3 regions of the Paenibacillus hodogayensis genome follow, and region 2 is predicted to be linked to each of the others. Evidence: riboswitches for the same ligand, from Rfam matches in the RefSeq annotation. Region 2 holds a riboswitch; each other region holds the start of a gene.
What was found. Region 2 has a riboswitch for ZMP and ZTP ahead of ABD796_RS21010 (GNAT family N-acetyltransferase). Riboswitches for the same ligand answer to the same signal wherever they lie in the genome.

Region 1 (2,257 bases), on a different contig from region 2:
TCATATGATTTTCAGTTCATTCAAAAGTGGCGGGGACGCTCGCTCGTTCGATCACCGCAAGCTGGGAGGGCTATTGCTGTTCGCGCTTACCGTTAGCGTAGACTCGATGTCGGTAGGCGTGTCGCTCGGCATGTTCGCGACGGATCTTCTCTTTACGGTGCTGATGTTCGGGGCGGCAGGAGGGCTCATGTCCGTGTTCGGCCTGCTGCTCGGCCGAAGAGCGTCTTCTTGGATCGGCGAATATGGGGAGGCGCTGGGCGGCATTATTTTGCTGGCATTCGGCATCCGGTTTTTGATATAACATGCGGCTTGAGGTACAATAAAGGGCAAGGAGAAGGAAGCAAAACTCCTGCACAACCGACCGGTTCGCGAGACGGTCGGACACGCCATTTCCAGTAGGGGGAGATTCGGATGTACGAGCGTATTTTATTCGTTTGCACGGGCAATACGTGCCGCAGTCCGATGGCCGAAGGGATGTTCCGCCGTTTGGCGGAGCGGGAAGGCTTGCGCTGCGAAGCGCGGTCGGCCGGCGTATCCGCATGGGATGGCTCTCCAATATCCCGGCATTCGGCCGCTATTTTGCGTACCAAAGGGATCGATGACAGGCTTGCATCAAGTCAGATTACAGACGAGACGATCGCTTGGGCCGATTTGATTCTGACCATGACCTCCGCCCATAAGGAGGCGCTGATTCGCCGCTATCCGGCAGCCGTCGATATGATATATACGCTTAAAGAATTTGCCGAAGACGATCTGCAAGTGACGCAAGCCATTGGAGATAGACAGCGGCTATATTCGGACCTCCAGATCAAGCGTGCGCTGGGGCAGACGATTACGGAGGAGGAGCTGCGCGAGCTTCGCCAGACGGAAATCCGTATCCCGGATTTCGATGTTGCCGATCCTTACGGAGGCGACCGGCAAACCTACGAAAGCTGCTCCAACGAAATCGAAGCCTATTTGCTCAAGCTGGTTCGCAAACTGCGTTCCGAATGAAGCTGATCCGGACATTTTAGGGACAGCAAACTTCTTTACAGCGATAACCGAATGCGTTATGATGAGTATATCAATAAAGGTTCCGATGTAACTGGCGACAAGTGGAGATTACCACAATGGAGCATCGGGGTATACGGCCGGTCGCCTGGGCGAAAGAGCAGCAGCGTTTTCCGAATAGGGGACGTGTGCCGTGCTCTTTTTTTCATTATCCACGATTGCCAAGCATTGTCGATTGGTATGCAGTCAGGTTGGGCATTATGGAACGGAGGGAACAGGATTGAAGATCGCGATTGGTGCAGACCATGCGGGTTTTCGGTTAAAGGATGACATTATCCGCGCTCTGCAGGCGGAAGGCCATGTGGTGGAAGACTTCGGCTGTCATTGCGCCGATTCCATCGATTATCCCGACTATGCTCTTCCGGTATGCGAGCAGGTCGTGTCCGGCAAAGCGGACCGGGGCATCTTGATTTGCGGGACGGGAATCGGCATGTCGATCGCCGCCAACAAAATTCCCGGTATTCGCTGTGCGCTTGCCGGCGACCTGTTCTCGGCAAAAGCGACCCGTGAGCACAACGATTCGAACGTGCTGGCCCTGGGTGAACGCGTGGTCGGGCCGGGCGTTGCTCTGGAAATCGTTAAAGTATGGATAGAGACGGAGTTTTCGCAAGGGCCGCGGCATCAAGGCCGAATCGACAAGATCAAGCGTCTTGAAGACAAATACGGCGCCCGTTCTTAATTCGGGTGTATACGTATGGCAAGGGAGTGGCTTACCGTGATCGCAATGCGAGAAATCCACAGGCGTTATTATGAACAGCCGGAAGGATTGTCCGGTGGAGCGCCGGGCGGCGATTCTCCCGTCAACGTGCATCCGAATGATGAAACGAGTACTCCAGACCTCGATCGGATCCGTTCGGATGTCGAGCAGATCCTGCGCGAATTGGTTCAGTTCGGCCAAATTGGCCGCAGCCATATTGTCGTCATCGGGACAAGCACAAGCGAAGTGCTTGGTCACCGGATCGGTACGGCGGGGACGGAGGATGTCGCCGAACGGATTTTCCAGGCCGTAGAGGCGGTTCGCCGTGATGTAGGATTTTATCCCGCCTTTCAATGCTGCGAGCATTTGAATCGGGCGCTTGTGGTGGACCGGGAGCTGCTTGAACGGTACCCGCAGCTGGAAGAGGTTGCCGTCGTTCCCGTGAGAAAAGCGGGCGGATCGATGGCGGCTTATGCGTTCCGGCAGCTGAACGATGCGTGTGTCGTGGAG
Region 2 (2,257 bases):
TGTATAAAGGAGCTCTTTCCTCGTAGACATCCTTAAGACGTTTTCCTTTCTTAATTACAATGCCTCTGGTTGCTATGTTTAAGAGTCTCCTTTCAATTTCATCATAAGGGACATGTAAATAAACAATCGTTCCACCCCTTTGAAGGGCATTCATCGCTTTTTCCGAATAGACTACGCTTCCGCCTGTAGCGATCACGCAATGGTCCAGTTGCAACTCGGACACGATCCGTTCTTCGATCTCCATAAATGTTTCTATGCCATCCTGATCAATAATATCTTGTAACAGCCTGCCTTCCTGTTGTTGGATAACAATATCCGTATCGACGAAATCCATGCCTAAAGCTTTTGCAAGCAGCACTCCCAAGGTGCTTTTGCCGGCCCCAGACATACCGATCAGTACGATATTCATCGTTTCCTTCACCCCTGTAAAATCTCGGTTTAGAGTCAATCGATACGAATTTCATAAAAAGCGGTCGGGTATTGGTTTAGAATCAAAGCCTCCCTAACTTTCACAAAGCCCTGCTTCTCATAAAATTCGCACAATCGCGGCCGGTCGGCAGCGCAATCCAGTCTCAAGGTATGTTTGCCTCGCGCAGCGGCCATCCTCTTGGCCCATGTTATCATCTGTGCCGCCATTCCTGTCCGGGCATACGACCTTCTTGCGGCAAGCTTGTGCAAATACAAGCACGGCTTGTGATCGTCCGCTCCGAATAGGAGGTCTTTCTCCTGAAGGACCATGGTCGCAACGGCCTGCTGGTCCAGGAAGCCCAGATACATATCGGCGACCGTGTAGCTGTCCAGCAGCCCCCGGACCGAATACTGCTTTTCGGTCCACATGTCCCTGCCTTCTCGTTTCAGCCAAAGGGCCGCCTCTTCCAGAATCAAAGACACTTCCCCGATTTCATCCTCGCGGATTCTCCTGATCAAGAGCTCCGCTGCTTCCGAATCCATCTGCAAATTGCCCGCTCCTTTGTCCTTCGGCTGTCACACCGTTCTCATATAGACATCGCTTAAATGGCCGGCTTGATAATACGGATACTCCATCTTCTTCTGTACCACGCACAAATGCTATTCTCAATCCGGCATCAGCCCTCTCTTCACTTGGAAAATAAAATAAAAAAGCATCTGATCCGCGATGATCAAATACTTTGCCCAGGCGTACGGCATTTACAATATGCGCTCCCTTGTGGTGATCCACATTACGCCAGTCGCGCATACCCGATATGTATTTTATTATACACGTCGTTTCCTTTTTTGCCCATCTGTTCGTGAAAATGTGGCGAGGCTGCCTATCTATACCAGAGCCTATTGAGCAAACGGGCAGTTGAAAATATATCATTCGTGTCCGAGCCATGCTATTGACAATCCCGCTACTACGTGTTACTTTATAGCAGTAGTAAGTATCACTTGATACCAGTGATACAGAATAGCAAGGAGTGATTGTGCTGGAAAACCTGACGGAAATGCTCAAAGGGGTGCTTGAGGGCTGCGTCCTTGAAATTATAAGCCGCAAAGAAACGTACGGCTACGAAATCACACGCCGGCTGAACGCCCTCGGCTTCACAGATGTTGTGGAGGGAACGGTGTACACGATCCTAATCCGGCTCGAAAAAAACAAGTTGGTGGAGATTACCAAGAAGCCCTCCGATATGGGACCGCCGCGAAAGTTTTTCGCGATCAACGACGCCGGGCGCGAGGAACTACGGAGGATCTGGGAAAAATGGCAGTTCGTATCATCCAAGATTAACGAGTTAAAGGAGGAACAACAATGAATTTTTGGGAAAAAATCACCGGAAGTGACATGACTAAAGAATTTAAAACGTTTGAAACGCGAGCAAACAAGCTGCCAGCCGATTATCAAGCGGCATGGGAGAAAATGAAGGTCAATCTTTGGTCGCACTCGGATTTCACCGGTCGCAACCTCATGCCAATTTTTGACGGTGTGCTTGGCCTGCTCGAAGAAACGGCCGCGGACGGTCAGAGTGTCCAAGACGTTTTGGGTGACGATATCACAGGCTTCTGTAAAGCGCTGGCCGGCGAAGAGGGGGCAAAGTCTTTGCGCGACAAGTGGCGCGAGCAGCTCAACAATAATATCGCTAAAAAATTAGGCAAATAGGAGGATAACATGAGAATACAAGATATGATCGAAGGCAAAAAAGAGTGGCGAGCGCACATGGCGCGCGTCAAAGCGCTCCCGCAAGATTATCAGATTGTTTATAAAGAAATTCAAAAATATCTCTTTAAGGTCGGCCCTGTT
Region 3 (2,257 bases), on a different contig from region 2:
CGTGAAATTGGCGGTCATCGACACCATTGCCGCTCCCAGAGCGCCAACCAGCGCAGCGGCGCTGCCGCCCCCGGGCGTCGGCACAGCCGCTCCGGCCTCCTCCAGAAACGAGCGGATCGTCCGGTCGAACCGGCTTCCTTCTGTCGTCGTCATGCGCGTGCTCCTCCTTTCGTTTCAACGTCGCGGCGGGCTTCCTGCTGGAGCCCGATCGCCCGGATCGCATTGACGAACAGCAGCGCGGTCGTCAGCGTGCCGACGCCGCCCGGCACCGGAGAGACGGCAGCGGCCGTATGGATCGCTTCCGCGTCGACGTCGCCGACGACCCGGCCCTCCTCCGCCTCGTTAATGCCCGCGTCCACGACGACCGAGCCGGCGTGGAACATATCCGCGGTCAGCAGCCCCGGCCGGCCGACGGCGGCGATGACGATATCCGCCTGCTTCACATGCCGGCTCAGATCGGCGGTGCGGGAATGGCACACCGTAACGGTCGCCTGCTCGCGCTGGAGCATATGGAACAGCGGCAGCCCTACCGTCTGGCCGCGGCCGACGAGCGTTACGTTTTTCCCTTCGAGGGAGTACCCGTAAGCTTTCAGCAGCAAAATGCACGATTGCGGCGTAGCCGGGTACAGTCCCGCTTCGCCGGTCATGACGGCCAGCTTGTTGGCCGGCGTGACGCCGTCTACGTCCTTCAGCGGATCGATCGCGGCAGCGACCGCAGCGGCCGACACATGGCCCGGCAAAGGCAGCTCCACCATAATGCCGTGCACCGATTCGTCACGGCTCCAGGCGGAGACGAGACCGACCAGCTCCGCTTCCGCCGTCTCGCGCGGCAGCTCGGCCAGCACGAACTCGATCCCAAGCGAGGCGGCCAGTTTCTTCTTGGCGTTGGCGTAATAAGCCGAAGCCGGATCGCCCTCCACGAGCAGCGCCGCCACTTTGGGCACCACGCCTTCGGCTCTCAGCCGGGCAGCCTCCTCGGCCGCTTGTGCCCGCACCCGGGCCGCGGTTTCCTTCGCATTCATCCAAATTCCCACAGCGATACACCCACTTTGCCTAGAATAGCCGGACAAAGAAAAAAGCGCCCGAAGCGTGCCGCTTAACGCGGCCGCTTCGGACACTTTACCCAGGCGAACGGTCATGTCCGTTCCGCGCGCTCCCTTGTGGTTCCCCACCGATTCGCCAGTTACGCGCGGACTTGATCCTTTTTCCATTTTAGCAAATCCGGCTCCAAAAGAGAAGCGTCCGGCACATACGGCAAATATAAATCGATGACCGTCCCGAGACCTTGTTTGCTCCGGATATGGATCCGATACGACTCGCCATACGTCAATCTCAACCGTTTGTTCGTGTTGAACAAGCCGATGTGTCCCGTCAGCTCCGTATGATTCCGCACATGCTCTCCGACTGCGGCAAGCCACTCCGGGCTCATTCCGACGCCATTATCGGTTACGGTGATCCGCATGCAGGACGTAGACTGCAGCTGCGCTTTGACTTTAATCCGGCCCTCTCCCCGCTTCTCCTTCAGCCCGTGGTAAATGGCGTTTTCAATAAGCGGCTGGAGCGTCATTTTCACGATGCGGCAGGACTGAATTTCTTGCTCGTCGTATTCCCAGACGACGTCGAATGTATGCGGATATCGGATTTTCTGGATATCGATATAGCTTTTCGCCACTTTCATCTCGGTTTCAAAATGAACGATCTCGCCCGAGCCGTCCAGCGCGTAGCGGAGCAGGTTGGACAAATTCTCCAGCATGGCGTTCGCCGCGTTCGGCCGTCCCGTCAAGCTTAACGTTTTCCAATAAATCGTCTCCAGCGTATTGAACAGAAAGTGCGGATTGATCTGGTTTTGCAAGGCCAGCAGTTCCGCCGATTTCAGCAAATATTTTTCTTCGGACAGCTGCAGCTTCAACTGATTCCGCTCGGCGAACGATTGCAGGATGTTGTTCACGATGAAGCCGTATTCGTCCGCTCTGACGGAGGGCGACGGCCCGGGACGCGGCACTCCGCGTTCATGCGACCGGATGGTCGAGACGATCAACTGGATATGCGCCACGCTTTTCCACGTCATGAAGGCGGCCAAAGCAAGTCCCAGCAGCATTGCCAAGCCGATCGACAGCAACGTCAGCAGGCTGAGCTGGGACGGAATCGCATACAGCGATTGCCTCGGCGTGACGGAGATGTACTTCCATCCGTTGTCCGGCGATTGCAGTTGGAGCAAGGAGTAAGATTCGCCCCCGAGCTTAATAACGACCGCTTT

Region 1: linked by a shared signal. The riboswitch ahead of rpiB (ribose 5-phosphate isomerase B) and the one ahead of ABD796_RS21010 (GNAT family N-acetyltransferase) in region 2 are both predicted to bind ZMP and ZTP.
Region 3: linked by a shared signal. The riboswitch ahead of ABD796_RS04240 (bifunctional 5,10-methylenetetrahydrofolate dehydrogenase/5,10-methenyltetrahydrofolate cyclohydrolase) and the one ahead of ABD796_RS21010 (GNAT family N-acetyltransferase) in region 2 are both predicted to bind ZMP and ZTP.

Annotation. Positions count from the first base shown of each region.
Region 1 covers NZ_BAAAYO010000020.1:150,024-152,280, reverse strand. The annotation lists gene ABD796_RS33035 (manganese efflux pump MntP) at 1-301, shown strand, start outside; gene ABD796_RS33030 (low molecular weight protein arginine phosphatase) at 412-993, shown strand; ZMP/ZTP riboswitch at 1,071-1,151, shown strand; gene rpiB (ribose 5-phosphate isomerase B) at 1,271-1,729, shown strand; gene ABD796_RS33020 (TIGR01440 family protein) at 1,775-2,257, shown strand, end outside.
Region 2 covers NZ_BAAAYO010000010.1:443,907-446,163, forward strand. The annotation lists gene ABD796_RS21005 (shikimate kinase) at 1-409, opposite strand, end outside; gene ABD796_RS21010 (GNAT family N-acetyltransferase) at 445-951, opposite strand; ZMP/ZTP riboswitch at 1,144-1,222, opposite strand; gene ABD796_RS21015 (PadR family transcriptional regulator) at 1,464-1,772, shown strand; gene ABD796_RS21020 (DUF1048 domain-containing protein) at 1,769-2,116, shown strand; gene ABD796_RS21025 (DUF1048 domain-containing protein) at 2,126-2,257, shown strand, end outside.
Region 3 covers NZ_BAAAYO010000001.1:1,075,452-1,077,708, forward strand. The annotation lists gene ABD796_RS04235 (cyclodeaminase/cyclohydrolase family protein) at 1-153, opposite strand, end outside; gene ABD796_RS04240 (bifunctional 5,10-methylenetetrahydrofolate dehydrogenase/5,10-methenyltetrahydrofolate cyclohydrolase) at 150-1,034, opposite strand; ZMP/ZTP riboswitch at 1,115-1,197, opposite strand; gene ABD796_RS04245 (sensor histidine kinase) at 1,184-2,257, opposite strand, start outside.